One region of the Rhizobium anhuiense bv. trifolii genome, then DNA from elsewhere that is predicted to be linked to it. Evidence: riboswitches for the same ligand, from Rfam matches in the RefSeq annotation. Region 1 holds a riboswitch; the other holds the start of a gene.

The links. Region 1 has a riboswitch for cobalamin ahead of nrdH (glutaredoxin-like protein NrdH). Riboswitches for the same ligand answer to the same signal wherever they lie in the genome.
Region 2: linked by a shared signal. The riboswitch ahead of NE851_RS24755 (ABC transporter substrate-binding protein) and the one ahead of nrdH (glutaredoxin-like protein NrdH) in region 1 are both predicted to bind cobalamin.

The regions. Positions count from the first base shown of each region.
Region 1 is NZ_CP098803.1:4,474,459-4,481,839, forward strand. It holds gene NE851_RS30555 (adenylate/guanylate cyclase domain-containing protein) at 1-823, opposite strand, end outside; gene nrdF (class 1b ribonucleoside-diphosphate reductase subunit beta) at 925-1,899, opposite strand; gene nrdE (class 1b ribonucleoside-diphosphate reductase subunit alpha) at 2,073-4,277, opposite strand; gene nrdI (class Ib ribonucleoside-diphosphate reductase assembly flavoprotein NrdI) at 4,256-4,660, opposite strand; gene nrdH (glutaredoxin-like protein NrdH) at 4,674-4,895, opposite strand; cobalamin riboswitch at 5,177-5,403, opposite strand; gene NE851_RS30580 (heavy metal translocating P-type ATPase) at 5,643-7,381, opposite strand, start outside.
Region 2 is NZ_CP098803.1:3,239,134-3,246,514, reverse strand. It holds gene NE851_RS24775 (sensor histidine kinase) at 1-6, opposite strand, end outside; gene NE851_RS24770 (AraC family transcriptional regulator) at 115-1,110, opposite strand; gene NE851_RS24765 (DsrE family protein) at 1,199-1,567, shown strand; gene blh (bifunctional sulfur transferase/dioxygenase Blh) at 1,750-3,030, shown strand; cobalamin riboswitch at 3,305-3,554, shown strand; gene NE851_RS24755 (ABC transporter substrate-binding protein) at 3,737-4,753, shown strand; gene NE851_RS24750 (FecCD family ABC transporter permease) at 4,750-5,790, shown strand; gene NE851_RS24745 (ABC transporter ATP-binding protein) at 5,787-6,551, shown strand; gene NE851_RS24740 (HIT family protein) at 6,657-7,148, opposite strand; gene NE851_RS24735 (MYG1 family protein) at 7,294-7,381, shown strand, end outside.

The DNA.
Region 1 (7,381 bases):
TGAACTTCAGGATCTCTCCGCCATAGCGCTCGATCGGGTCGGACATAGCGTCGAAATAATCGTTGAGCAGATGGATGACGTCGTCGCGCGGCCAGAGATCCGAAATCGCCGTAAAGTCGCGCAGATCGCAGATCATGATCGCCGCGCCGACGGTCGCGCCGCTGCCACGCGTCGTAACACCCGACAGGATCTGCTCGCTCGCATGCGGTCCCACATAGGTCTGCAGCAGCGTGCGCGCCATGATGTTCTTCAGCCGGATTTCGCTGACGAGGGTCAGGGCCGGCAGCAGGTCGCGCAGGGAATCGATATGATCATTCGTAAAACCGCCCGGCCGGCTGGTGGAAAATGTCGCGACGTGCCGTTTGCCGAACGTATGCTCGACCGGCCAGGCGATATACTCCGTGAGACCGTCGTCGCGCAGTTCCTGGTAGAATGAATCCTCGTCGCCGTCGGCTGTGTCTTCCAGCTGTTTGCGCACCTCCTCCGCACCCTGATGGATCGCATTGACGGGACTTTTCAGGAACTCCGGGGTATTTTCGACACCATAGGCGAAAGTGTTGATCTTCGCCTCCGTCAGACCCTCCTTCCAGAGGATGCGGGCGCCAATCCATTGCGGATGGTTCGTCCTGAAATGCAATGTCGCGCGCGCCACCGGCACCCCTGATGCCAATAGCTTCTCGCACATCTCCACCAGGATGTTGTCGATGAACCGCTCGCCGCGCGTCTCGTTCACCAGCCAGTCGAGGATCCGTCTCCTGCGGATCGGCCAGACGCCATCATCCGCTTCGACGGTAGTCCCGGCCTTGTCCAAAAGAGACGACATCAAAAACTCCTGCTGCGCCATATCGGCGAGTACTGAATTTAGTTTCAGCTGAATGTGGGCGATAGGGAAGCAAATGATAAGGGGGAGACGGCGATCAAACCTCAGAAATCCCAGTCCTCGTCCTCGGTCGCCACTGCCTTGCCGATGACATAGGAGGAGCCGGAGCCGGAGAAGAAGTCGTGGTTCTCGTCGGCATTCGGCGAAAGTGCCGACAGGATCGCCGCGTTGACCTTGCAGGCATCAGCCGGGAAAAGCGCCTCATAGCCGAGGTTCATCAGCGCCTTGTTGGCATTGTAGTGCAGGAACTTCTTGACGTCCTCGGTCAGCCCGACGCCGTCATAGAGCGCTTCGGTATATCTGGCCTCGTTATCGTAGAGTTCGAGCAGCAGCTCGAAGGCGAAATCCTTGATCTCCTGCCTTCTCTCATCACCGAGCCGCTCCAGCCCGCGCTGGAACTTGTAGCCGATATAATAGCCGTGCACCGCCTCGTCGCGGATGATCAGGCGGATCATGTCGGCCGTGTTGGTGAGCTTGGCGCGGCTCGACCAGTACATCGGCAGGTAGAAGCCGGAATAGAACAGGAAGCTTTCGAGGAAGACGCTCGCGACCTTCTTCTTCAGCGGATCGCCGGAGCCGTACTGCTCCATGATCAGCGCCGATTTCCGCTGCAGGAATTCATTCTCCTCCGACCAGCGATAGGCATCGTCGACATCGGGCGTCGAGCACAGCGTCGAGAAGATCGAGGAATAGGAGCGCGCATGCACAGCCTCCATGAAGGAGACGTTGGAAAGCACCGCCTCCTCATGCGGCGTTGCCGCATCTTCCATCAGCCTTATGGAACCGACGCCATTCTGGATCGTGTCGAGCAGCGTCAACCCGGTGAAGACGCGGATGGTCAGTTGTTGCTCGACCGGCGTCAGCGTCGCCCAGGAAGGAATGTCGTTCGAAAGCGGCACCTTTTCCGGCAGCCAGAAATTGCCGGTGAGCCGGTTCCAGACTTCGAGATCCTTATCGTCCTCGATACGGTTCCAGTTGACGGCGCGCACGCGGCTGATCGGCTTTACGGCGATGTTCATGGTGATTATGTCCTCAATAGATCTGATGGCGCTCGGAGCCCCCTCACCCTGCCCTCTCCCCCAGGGGAGAGGGGATGTCGCGCCTGCCGCAAATGTCTTCTCCCCATCGGGGAGAAGGTGCCGGCAGGCGGATGAGGGGGCCATTTGCTTAAAGGCTCGCGGCCGAAATCAACTCACAGCGTACAAGACACACAGCCCTGCACCTCAGTGCCGGACAGCGCCATTTGGCGAAGGCGGATGTAGTAGATCGTCTTGATGCCCTTCTTCCAGGCATGGATCTGCGCCCTGTTGATATCGCGCGTCGTCGCCGTGTCGCGAAAGAACAAGGTCAGCGACAGCCCCTGGTCGACATGCTGGGTCGCCGCCGCATAGGTGTCGATGATCTTCTCCGGTCCGATCTCGTAGGCATCCTGATAATAATCGAGATTGTCGTTGGTCATGAACGGTGCCGGATAATAGACGCGGCCGATCTTGCCTTCCTTGCGAATTTCGATCTTCGAGACGATCGGGTGGATCGAGGAGGTCGAGTGGTTGATGTAGGAGATCGAGCCTGTCGGCGGCACCGCCTGCAGGTTCTGGTTATAGAGGCCGGAGGCCATGACCGCCTTCTTCAGCGCGGCCCAGTCTTCCCTTGTCGGAATATGGATGCCCGCCGTCTCGAACAGCGCCATGACCTTCTCCGTCGCCGGCTCCCAGAGCTGGTCGGTATATTTGTCGAAATAGTCGCCGGAAGCATATTTCGAATTCTCGAAGCCCTTGAAGCTCGTGCCGCGTTCGACCGCCAAGAGGTTCGAGGCGCGGATCGCGTGATAGGTGACCGTATAGAAATAGATGTTGGTGAAATCGACGCCTTCCTCCGAGCCATAGAAGATGCGTTCGCGGGCGAGATAGCCGTGCAGGTTCATCTGGCCAAGGCCGATCGCATGGCTCTCGTCATTGCCCTTCTCGATCGAGGGAACCGAGGAAATGTGGCTCATGTCGGAAACGGCCGTCAGCGCCCGGATCGACGTCTCGATCGTCTTGCCGAAATCGGCCGAATCCATGGCCGCGGCGATGTTCAGCGAGCCGAGATTGCAGGAAATATCCTTGCCAAGATATTTGTAGGAGAGGTCGTCATTATAGTCGCTCGCCTCGCTCACCTGCAGGATCTCCGAGCAGAGATTGCTCATCGAGATGCGCCCGGCGATCGGGTTCGCCCGATTCACCGTGTCCTCGAACATGATATAGGGGTAGCCGCTCTCGAACTGGATTTCGGCAAGCACCTGGAAGAATTCGCGCGCCTTGATCTTCTTCTTTGAAATGCGGGCATCCGCCACCATCTCGCGGTACTTTTCCGTCACCGAAATCTCGGTGAAAGGCGCGCCATAGACGCGTTCCACGTCATAGGGCGAGAACAGGTACATGTCCTCGTTGTTCTTGGCGAGCTCGAAGGTGATGTCGGGCACGACGACGCCGAGCGACAGCGTCTTGATGCGGATTTTCTCGTCGGCATTTTCACGCTTGGTATCGAGGAAGCGCATGATATCGGGGTGATGGGCGTTGAGATAGACCGCACCCGCGCCCTGCCGCGCCCCGAGCTGGTTGGCATAGGAGAAGCTGTCTTCGAGCAGCTTCATCACCGGGATGATGCCCGACGACTGGTTCTCGATCTGCTTGATCGGCGCGCCGGCCTCGCGGATATTGGTCAGCGACAGCGCCACGCCGCCGCCGCGCTTCGACAATTGCAGCGCCGAATTGATCGACCGGCCGATCGATTCCATATTGTCCTCGACGCGCAGCAGGAAGCAGGAAACCAGCTCGCCGCGCTGCTTCTTGCCGGCATTGAGGAAGGTCGGCGTCGCCGGCTGGAAACGGCCGGAAATGATCTCGTCCACCATGTCGCGGGCAAGGCCCTCATCGCCGCGTGCCAAGGCCAGCGCCACCATGCAGATGCGGTCCTCGTAGCGCTCGAGATAGCGCTTTCCGTCGAAGGTCTTCAGCGTATAGCTGGTGTAATATTTGAAGGCGCCGAGGAAGGTCGGGAAACGGAATTTCCTGGCATAGGCCTGGTCAAACAGGTCGCGCACGAAATTGAAGGAATACTGGTCGAGAACCTCCTGCTCGTAATAGCCCTCGGTCACGAGGTAATCGAGCTTTTCCCGCAGATTGTGAAAGAACACCGTGTTCTGGTTCACATGCTGCAGGAAATACTGCTTCGCCGCCAAACGATCCTTGTCGAGCTGGATCCGCCCATCCTCGTCATAGAGGTTCAGCATGGCGTTCAGCGCGTGATAGTCGAGCGTTTCGGCCGCTTTCAAAGGGCGTTCGCCAGCGGGATGAGCAAAAGTGTTATGCGGTTTTGCGCCCGCATCCCGCGTCAGAGTTGTTCCCGTGTCCAAAATCGTTCCATCCCGTGTTTGACCTTGGCGACGTCGTCTTCCGTACCCATGAGCTCGAACCTGTAAAGGTAAGGCACCTGGCATTTCCGCGAGACCACGTCGCCGGCGAGCCCGTATGTCTCGCCGAAATTGCTGTTGCCCGCGGCAATCACGCCGCGGATGTGTCCTCGGTTTTCCGCATCGTTCAAGAAACGGATCACCTGCTTGGGAACGGCGCCCTTGCCGCCGTCGCCGCTATAGGTCGGCACAACAAGCACGAAGGGTTCGCGGATATGGAACGCGTCAACGCCACCGGTCGGAATGCGCGCCGCGCGCAGTCCGAGCTTGGCGACGAACCGATGGGTATTTTCGGATCGGCTGGAATAATAGACGATCAACCCCACCGCTTGTCCTCACTCAGGAGAGCGCGCTGATCATGTCGGGGCGGAAGCCCGCCCAGTGCTGCTCGCCGGCGATGACGACAGGCGCCTGCATGTAGCCGAGGCTGCGGACCCGATCGAGCGCTTCGGCATCCTGCGAGATATCGACGATGTCATAATCGACACCCAGACGGTCGAGGGCGCGGTAGGTGGCAGTGCACTGGACGCAGGCAGGCTTGCTGTAGACGGTAATGGTCATAGTATTCCTCGTGACGACGCGATTGGGACGCAGGACATCGATCGGAAATCTCTCGATATCCGTCGAAAAGGCTCTGTATTTTGCAGCGATGCGGCTCGTTCAGCCGCCGGGCGCGACGTGCCCTTTATATTGCGCGGGTGGCGGCCTGAATTGAGATACTGACATGACTTCACCCCGAAGTGGCTCAATGCGAAGGTTTCAGGGGCGGAGGTTCGGGCCTGCGAAACGCGATGCGGAGATCCCCGCAGCCATGCAAACGCGACCTTCCGGACACCCCGCCCGTGGACGTTTTGTTCGAGGCAGGTCTCCTGGCTCACGGGTCAAAGCACCCTGCCCCAGCCTTCCCAAGGCCTCATGCCTCAGTGACCTGAAATCGGACAGTTGCTCTCCGCTCACAGTTGCGGGGGCAGCTCCGGCGTTGTTGCGCCGTCATGGCGAAACGCACCGTATTCCCGTCTTAGCCCGCGATTCCTGACGAATCGAAGGAACCTCGAACACTAGATATAGTACGCCAATCCAAATTCGCGTCAACGGATGGTTTGTGCATTGCGTTACGACAGGTTTGAAATCGCTACATTCCTGTGAAGAACATGGATAACCAAAGCTTAAAGACAGCAGGCTGTGGAGAAGCCCCACGAGGGGAGCCGACCTATGACCGGTCCAAAGATTTCGGTTCGAGATCAGGCCCGAATCGTCGATGGGACATCCCGCCGGTGACGGGCGCCGGAGGATGAAGTCGGGGAATGCTTATATCTTTATCCGAAGCAGCCGCAGCGCGTTGATCGTCACCAGCACGGTGGCGCCGGTATCGGCGAGGATCGCCGGCCAGAGCCCGGTAATGCCCATGATCGTCGTCACCAGGAACACCGCCTTCAGCCCCAGCGCGATGCTGATGTTCTGCAGGATGTTGCCCATCGTGCGTTTGGAAAGTTCGATCATCCGCGCCACGTCGCCGACGCGTCCGTGCAGCACGGCGGCATCCGCGGTCTCCAGTGCCACATCGGTGCCGCCGCCCATGGCGATGCCGATATCGGCAGCCGCCAGCGCCGGAGCATCGTTGATGCCGTCGCCGACCTTGGCGACGATCAAGCCCTGGCGCTTCAATTCGCCGACGACACGCTGCTTGTCCTCAGGCATCATCTCCCCGAGCCAGTCGATGCCGAGCATGCCGGCCACGGCTGCCGCCGTCCGCTTGTTGTCGCCCGTCAGCATCATCGCCTTGACGCCTGCCGATTTGAGGCTAGCGAGCCCGGCCTCGGCATCCTCGCGCGGCTCGTCGCGCATGGCGATCAGGCCGGCCGCGATACCGTTGACAAGCAGCACCGATACGCTCTTGCCCTCGTCGTTGAGCGCCGTGATGCATGCATCCTGCTCCGCGCTGAGCGCCCCGAGCGCACGGGCAGCCGGCGGCGACAACAGGTCCAGCGTCTCGCCGCCGACCTTGCCGCTGACACCCTTGCCCGGCAGCGCTTCCAGCTCAAAGGCTGGCGGCACGGGAACGCCGTCCGCCTTGGCGCGGTTGAGGATAGCCAGGGCCAAGGGATGGCTGGATCCCTGCTCCAGCACCGCCGCGCGCGACAACACCTGCGCCTCCTTCAATCCGAAGGAAATGATGTCGGTCACCTGTGGCCTGCCCTCGGTCAGCGTGCCTGTCTTGTCGAAGGCGACCATCGTCACCTTGCCGAGCGTTTCCAGCACCGCGCCGCCCTTCATCAGCAGCCCGCGCCGCGCCCCCGCCGAAAGCGCAGCGGCGATTGCCGCCGGCGTCGAGATGACAAGCGCGCAGGGGCAGCCGATCAGCAGGATGGCGAGACCCTTATAGATCCATTCGCCCCACGACCCGCCGAACAGCAGCGGCGGAACGATGGCAACCAATGCTGCGACCACGACCACGCCGGGCGTGTAATAGCGCGAGAAGCGGTCGATGAAACGCTCGGTCGGCGCCTTCGATTCCTGCGCCTCCTCCACCAGCTTGACGACTCGGGCGATGGTATTGTCGGCCGCCGCCGCCGTGACGCGAACCCGGAGCAGCACATCGCCATTCACCGTGCCGGCAAAAACAACGGCATCGACACCCTTGCGCACCGGCGTGCTCTCACCCGTCACCGGCGCCTCGTCGATCGCACTCTCGCCGGAAACAATGATGCCGTCCGCCGAGATCCGGTCCCCCGGACGCACCATGATGATGGCGCCGACGGCAAGGCTTTCCGCCGGCACTTCCCGCGTCTGGCCATTGTCTTCGAGCAGCGCATTCTTCGGCACCAGGGCCGCCAGCGACTGGATGCTTTGGCGCGCCTTGCCCGCCGCCACCCCTTCCAGCAGCTCGCCGACGAGGAACAGCAACACGACGGTTGCCGCCTCCTCGCCGGCATTGATGATGACGGCGCCAACGGCGGCGATCGTCATCAGCATCTCGATCGAAAACGGTGTTCCCGAGAAAGCGGCCATGACGGCGCGCCGCGCAATCGGCACCAGGCCGACCAGCA
Region 2 (7,381 bases), 1.2 Mb from region 1:
ATCCAAGGCGCGCTCCCGATTTTGATGGTGCTTCTAATTAGCGCATCCTTTGATTTTTTCCACCCATGAGTGTTGCGGCTTCCTCATGCCAACCTTGTCCGAGCCGATCACACTCTAGGCCCGCGCCATCGCCCGCCACGTCGCCGGCGGGGTGGCGAAGGCGCGAGAGAAGGCGCGATTGAAGGCGGCTTCGGTGGCGTAGCCGGCGTCGTAGGCGATTGTTGCGATAGGCTGACCTGAGGTGGCGAGGGCGACACTTGCGAGGTAGAGCCGCCAGTCCCTGATATAGCGGATGGGCGAGGTCGAGAGCATCGCCTGGAAGCGGTCGGCGAGGGCGCTGCGCGACAGGCCGGAGGCTGAGGCGAGGTCCTCCAGCGACCAGTCGTGTCTGGGATCGTCGTGAATGAGGGAGAGACAGCGCGACAGCGCGGGGTCGGCAAGGGCTGCCAGCCAGCCGACCGAGCGCGGTTCGGCCATCATGATCTGATGGCGCAGGATCTCGATGAACACGATTTCAGTCAGCCGCGGCAGCATGGAAACTCCGCCGGCGCGCGGCCTGTCGACCTCCTCGATCATCTGGCGGATGGTGGCGCGCAACCAGTCGCCGTCATTGACGGCCCGTGTCCTGACATGGATCATTTTCGGCAGCGCCTGGCGCAGCGGCGCAAAGCTCAAGCCGTCCCATTGCAGATAGCCGCAGAGCAGCCGCACCCTTTGCGCCGCCTCGCCATAGCGCAGCACGGGAATCTCACGCCAGGGCTTCTGCGGCAGGTCGCGCGTCGGCAGCACCAGCATGCCGTCCCTTCCCGCGCCGAGCTGATGTCCGGTGCCGAAGGGGAAGACCAGCACGTCTCCGGCCTCCAGATCGGTCTCTTCCCCTTCCGTCTTCAGCCAGCAGCTGCCGGCCACGACGATGTGAAAAGGCATCGTGCCCGAAGCCTTGGCCGAGAGGTTTGCTAAGGCCGGCGCGGCATCCGTCTGCCAGTCGCCCGTCGGCATGAAGCAGAACTGCAGCGATCCCGACAGGCGGATCGTCGAAAGCAGCGCCGACAACACGTCGTCGCGCACGACACCCGCAACGCCTGGATTTTCGGACAAGGCTTCACGCATCCCGGCCAAATACGCGCCCCGCGCACCCTCCTATGGTGTTCTCGCTCACTCGTGGTGAGCGTTCATTTCAATTCACTGGGAGAATACTATGCAAACTCAAAGCGACAAACTGGTCGTGCTCATCACCAAGGGCATCGAATCCGAACTGTCCTCCGTCGCCTTCACCATTGCCAATGGCGGCATCACCGCCGGGCTGAAGGTCTCGGTGTTCCTCACCAGCACCGGGATCGATCTGGTGCGCAAGGGTGGCCAGCGCATGACACATGTGCCGCCGCTTGATCCGCTGTCGATGCTGATCGAGAATTTCCAGCAGCGCGGCGGCACGATCTGGGCCTGCCCGCCCTGCGTGACCTCGCGCGGTTACACGCAGGAGGACATGCTCGACGGTGTCGTCATCGTCGGCGCCAGCGCCATGCATGCCGAGATCAAGGAGGGCGCTGCGACGCTGTCGTTTTGACCGGAGGAGCCGGGCCGGGCGGAAGTATGAGGAGCCTCTCCCGCCGGTTTCGTCAGGCTTTGCGGGCCGGCGGCAAGCTCGGGGATGCGACAAGTGGTCTATTCTTGCGCTCGGCAATATACTTGTGAGATTGTGTCGATATACATGCGATAATGCCTGATGAGGGCAGCGCGGGGGCTTCGATGACATCCGTGAGGGTCAATGAGCTGATATCGGTGACGGGGCAGCCCGGCGCCGCGGACTTTGGTGCTTTCGCGGCAGACGGCTTTGCCGCCGTCATCAATGCCCGGCCGGATGGCGAGGAGCCGGGGCAACCCGGTAATGCAGCGGAGAAGGCTTCAGCCGCCGCCGCCGGGATCGCCTACAGCTTCGTGCCGGTGAAGGGGGCCGAGATTACCGAGGCCGATATCCGCGCCTTTCAGGCGGCGATAGCTGAGGCGAAGGGGCCGGTCGTCGCCCATTGCAAGAGCGGCACACGGGCGCTGACGCTTTATGCGCTGGGCGAGGCGCTGGACGGGCGGATGAAGTCCGGGGATGTCGAGGCCTTTGGTCAAGGCCTCGGCTTCGATCTTGCCGGCGCGCGGCGCTGGCTGGAGAAGCGGGCAGGGCAGGTACCTCATGTGAAGGCCTTCTTCGAGCCCCGCACCTGCAGTGTGCAATATGTCGTTTCCGACCCGGCGACGAAACGCTGCGCCATCATTGACCCGGTGCTCGATTTCGACGAGATGTCGGGGGCGACGGGCACGGCCAATGCCGACGCCATCCTCGCCCATATCGAGAGCGAAGGGCTGACGGTCGAGTGGATCCTCGACACGCATCCGCATGCCGATCATTTCTCCGCTGCGTATTACCTCAAGGGAAAGACCGGTGCGCCGACGGCGATCGGCGCCCATGTCACCGACGTGCAGGCGCTCTGGAAGGAGATCTACAATTGGCCGGCGCTCGCGACCGACGGCTCGCAATGGGACCGGCTGTGTGCCGATGGCGAGACGTTCGAGATCGGCACGCTCAAGGCCCGCGTGATGTTTTCGCCCGGGCACACCCTCGCCTCGATCACCTATGTAATCGGCGACGCCGCCTTCGTGCACGATACGGTGTTCACGCCGGATTCCGGCACCGCCCGCACGGATTTCCCGGGCGGCAGCGCCAGCGCCCTCTGGCACACGATCCAGGCGATCCTGTCGCTGCCCGAGGAGACCCGGCTGTTTTCCGGCCACGACTATCAGCCGGGTGGCCGCCACCCGCGCTGGGAAAGCACGGTTGCCGCCCAGAAGCGCGCCAATCCGCATATATCGGGCATCGACGAGGCCGGCTTTGTGGCGCTGCGCCAGGCGCGCGACCGCACGCTGCCGAAGCCGAAGCTGATGCTGCACGCGCTGCAGGTCAATATCCGCGGCGGGCGGCTGCCCGAGCCGGAGGAGAACGGCCGGCGGTATCTGAAGATTCCGCTGGATGCGTTGTGAGGGGGCGGCCCTGGCAACCGCCGCATCGTTCAAAGCGCGTTTCCTATAGCAGCCCCGGCGAAGTCATCCCCACCAATAGCAGCCGGCACCCATGTTCCCCAACTGCTTCATAGGCAAGGCAGTTTATCGTAAGGAAGCGCCTTTCGCCGCAATATCAACCGACCGCCACCGGCAGTTTGCGCACCGAACGGCGGCGCGCAGCCATGCGCGCGATATATTTATCCGCCGGTGGCGCGGCGCCCTCTGAATAATCATTGACGGCGCGCGGGCAGGCGACGTAACTGGGGGAGACGGTTCCCTGAAGATGACTCCAAGGGGATTAATAGGGAACACGGTGAGGACGACCCAGTAGGGACCGAGACCGTGGCTGCCCCCGCAACTGTAAGCGGATTGTCGATCTCGGGGTTGATCGCGGAGCGATCATGCCCTTGGCCTAAAGGCTACGCCACTGCGGATATCGCGGGAAGGCGGATGAAAGACGGATATCCGCAAGCCAGGAGACCTGCCGTCAATCGCGATCCAATCAACCGGGCGGGGATGCCCGGACAAGGAACAGACATGATTGACCTTCTGAACCTTCGCCTGATATCGGCATGCATCCGTCTCGATTGGGCCTCCCGCGGCTAGTCTACGCGTCGGCGTGACTTCAGCGTTGCGTATATGCGCGCGGCGCGGCCGTGCCTGTTTTCCCATCATCGAGGTTTTCATGCGTCAATTTCTCGCCATCATGACATTTGCCTTCGGGCTGGCCGGCCTTGCGGCACCAAGCTTGGCCGCGACCCAATATCCCCTGACCGTCAGCAATTGCGGCCAGCAGGTGACGTTCCAGAAGGCGCCCGCCAGGATAGTTTCGATCGGCCAGGGCATGACTGAAATTCTGTTCTCGCTCGGCCTTGCCGACAAGATCGCCGGAACCGCAGTCTGGGTTGGCCCCGTCCTGCCGCAATATGCCGAGGCCAACAGCAAGATCAAACGCCTCGCCGACAACGATCCGAGCTTCGAATCCGTCGTCGGGCAGGAGCCCGACCTCGTGGCGGCCGAGTTCGAATGGCATGTCGGCGCGCAGGGCTCCGTCGGCAAGCGGGAGCAGTTCAAGGATCTCGGGATCAATACCTTTCTCGCGCCGGCCGATTGCGTCGCCAAGGTCAACACCGATGGCGGCGACGGTGTGCGTGGGGAGCTGTTCACGATGGATCTGATCTACCGGGAAATCGCCGAACTCTCGGAGATCTTCGACGTCAAGGAGCGCGGCGACACGCTGATTTCCACGCTGAGGAAGCGCGAGGCGGATGCCGTGGCGTCGATATCGGGCGCAACGGGCAAGAACCTACCGGTCGTCTTCTGGTTCTCCAGCAAGGAGGTCAACGGCGACGCCTTCATCGCCGGCAAGAACAGCGCGCCTGCCTATATCCTCAAGACGATCGGCGCGAAGAACGTCGTGACAACCGAAGAGGAATGGCCGCTGGTCGGCTGGGAAACCATCGCCCAGGCGAACCCGGCGGTGATCGTGCTGGCGACGATGGATCGCCGCCGTTATGCGGCCGACGATCCCAAGGTCAAGCTCGACTTTCTCGAGAACGACCCTGTGACCAGGGAACTCGATGCCGTCAGGAACAGGCACTTCGTGATGATGGATGCGCAATCGATGAATCCAACGATCCGTACGATCGACGGCGTCGAGACATTGGCGAAGGGCATCAAGTCCTTCGGCCTGGCACAGTGAAGACAGTATCGCTCAGGCGGCAGGGATGGTGGGCGCTCGCCGCGCTCACCATTGCCGCGCTTCTCCTTCTTGGACTGATGATCAGTCTCGCCGTTTCCATCGGCGAGATTGCCATCCCGCTTGCGACGACGGCTGAGGCGGTTTCGAACCGCCTGTTCGGAACCGATTTCGAGCTCAGCCGCATCCACCAGGGCATCGTCTGGGATTATCGGCTGAGCCGCGCCCTCGTCGCGGCCAGCGCCGGCGCGTCGCTCTCGCTCTGCGGCGCCATCCTGCAGGCGCTGCTGCGCAATCCGCTGGCCGAACCCTATGTGCTCGGCATCTCCGCCGGCGCCTCGACGGGAGCGGTCTGCGTGATGATTCTCGGCTTCGGCTACGGTATTCTCGGCCTGTCGAGCGGGGCCTTCATCGGCGCAGTCATGGCCTTTTTGCTGGTCGGCTTCCTGGCGACGGGTGCGGGGGGAACCGGCGAACGCATCATACTGTGTGGCGTCGCCGGTTCGCAGCTCTTCAACGCGCTCACCTCCTACATCGTGACGACATCGGCGAATGCCGAGCAGGCGCGCGGCATCCTGTTCTGGCTTCTGGGGTCGCTCAGCGGCGTACGCTGGCCGGATGTCTACCTTTCGGTGCCGATCGCGCTTGCCGGCTTCATCGTCTGCATGGCCCATGTGCGGGCGCTCGATGCCTTCGCGTTCGGCACGGACGCCGCCGCCTCGCTCGGCATTGCCGTGCGCCGCGTCCAGATCGTGCTGTTCGCCCTGACGGCGGCGATGACGGCAAGCGTCGTCAGCATGGTGGGCTCGATCGGTTTCGTCGGCCTCGTCATACCCCATGCCGCCCGCTTCCTTGTCGGGCCGGCCCATGGGCGGCTGCTGCCGGCAACGGCGCTCGGCGGCGCCATCTACATGGTCGGCGCCGATATCCTTTCGCGCATCATCATACCGCAGCAGATCCTGCCGATCGGTGTCGTCACCGCGCTCTTCGGCGCGCCGGCCTTCGCCGTCATCCTCTATCGCGTACGAGGGAATGCATGAGCATCAACGTCGACGAGGTGAGCTTTGCCGCCGGCGACAACGTCATTGTCAACGGCGTCAGCCTGACGGTGAAAAGGGGCAAGGTGCTCGGGTTGCTCGGGCCGAACGGTTCCGGAAAGTCGAGCCTTCTCAGATTGATCTGCCGGCTGCGCAAGGTTCGCAGCGGTGTCATCAGGCTCGGCGAGGACGACATTTCCTCGCTGTCGCGCGCAGCCCTTGCGCGTCGCGTCGCCTTCGTCGAGCAGCAGTCGACGACCGATACGCAGTTGACCGTGCGCGATGTGGTGCGGCTTGGCCGCACCCCGCATCGCGGGCTGTTGTCGTCCTGGGGCGCCGAAGACGACGCTGCCGTCGACCAGGCGCTGTCGCGGACGGGCATGCGGGAGAGGGCAGGCCAGCTCTGGCAGACACTGTCGGGCGGCGAGCGCCAGCGCGTCCATATTGCGAGATCGCTGGCGCAGGCGCCGAGCGAACTGCTGCTCGACGAGCCGACCAACCATCTCGATATCCAGCACCAACTCGACATTCTCTCGCTGATCTCGAAGCTCGGTATCACCTGTATCGTCGCGCTGCACGATCTCAACCTGGCGGCAATGTTCTGCGACAGCCTGGCGGTACTTCAAAAGGGCAAGGTCATCGCCTCGGGCGCGCCGGAGGATGTGCTGACGGAGGAGATGATCGGCCGGGTCTTCGGCGTTCGCGCCCATGTCCAGAAATCGGCCGTGCATGGCCGGCATCATATCCAATACGTCATGGATTAAGGAACGGCGGGGAATTTCGATCTCAAGGAGGGGTATGACCTCACTGGCCTTCTTCCGGGCCTGGCGCCGTGCGCTCGTCGCAAGACAGCCGGGACCGGCGCTGTCTTAGGCTTCAGGCGCCGAAAACCGCATTGCCTCCCGCAACAGCTTGATGACCTCTGAGACCGATGGCCCGCTGATGGGCGGCGGCTCTGTGCGTTCGCAGAATTCGCGCCAGACAAACAGCGTCAGTTCCGCGCCATCCGTTGCGGTTTCCCCCGGACCCTCTGCAAAACTCTGGAGCAGGCGATATCGAGCGTCCTTCCAGAACAACTCCTCCACCCAGTCATATATCGGGATCACATGGAAATGGATCGGATAACCGGGCGTGTGCCCGTATCGGCCGATATAGACGCGCTGGGCATTCAATTTCCGTTTCAGGGCGCTCTGAACCCTTGCGAGCAAGGGGCCGAATTCGGCCAAAGCGTCTTCAGACAAATCCGACAGATCGTTGGTATCGGTCTTGGAACTGAGCATGAGGTAGCCGGGAAGGGCGGAGTTGCGTCTTCCGTTTTCGCAAATGTCGCTATTCACTTGTGGTGGCGGCAGAATAGGCAGTTTCGCGAGGGTTGCAAATGACGCATCCGAGACATAATCAAGGCCAAGTCCAAGAGCCTTATCCCAGAGAGACTTGTCGTCATATCCGCCAACCGCTATCTGGTGCTGATCCTAGGCGAACCCGCCGAGAACGATAAGGCCTTTTATGATCCCCGATTTCCTCGTCACCCATTCCGGTGGCTTCCATGCCGACGAATTGCTGTCGAGCGTCATCCTGACCCGGCTTTTCCCGC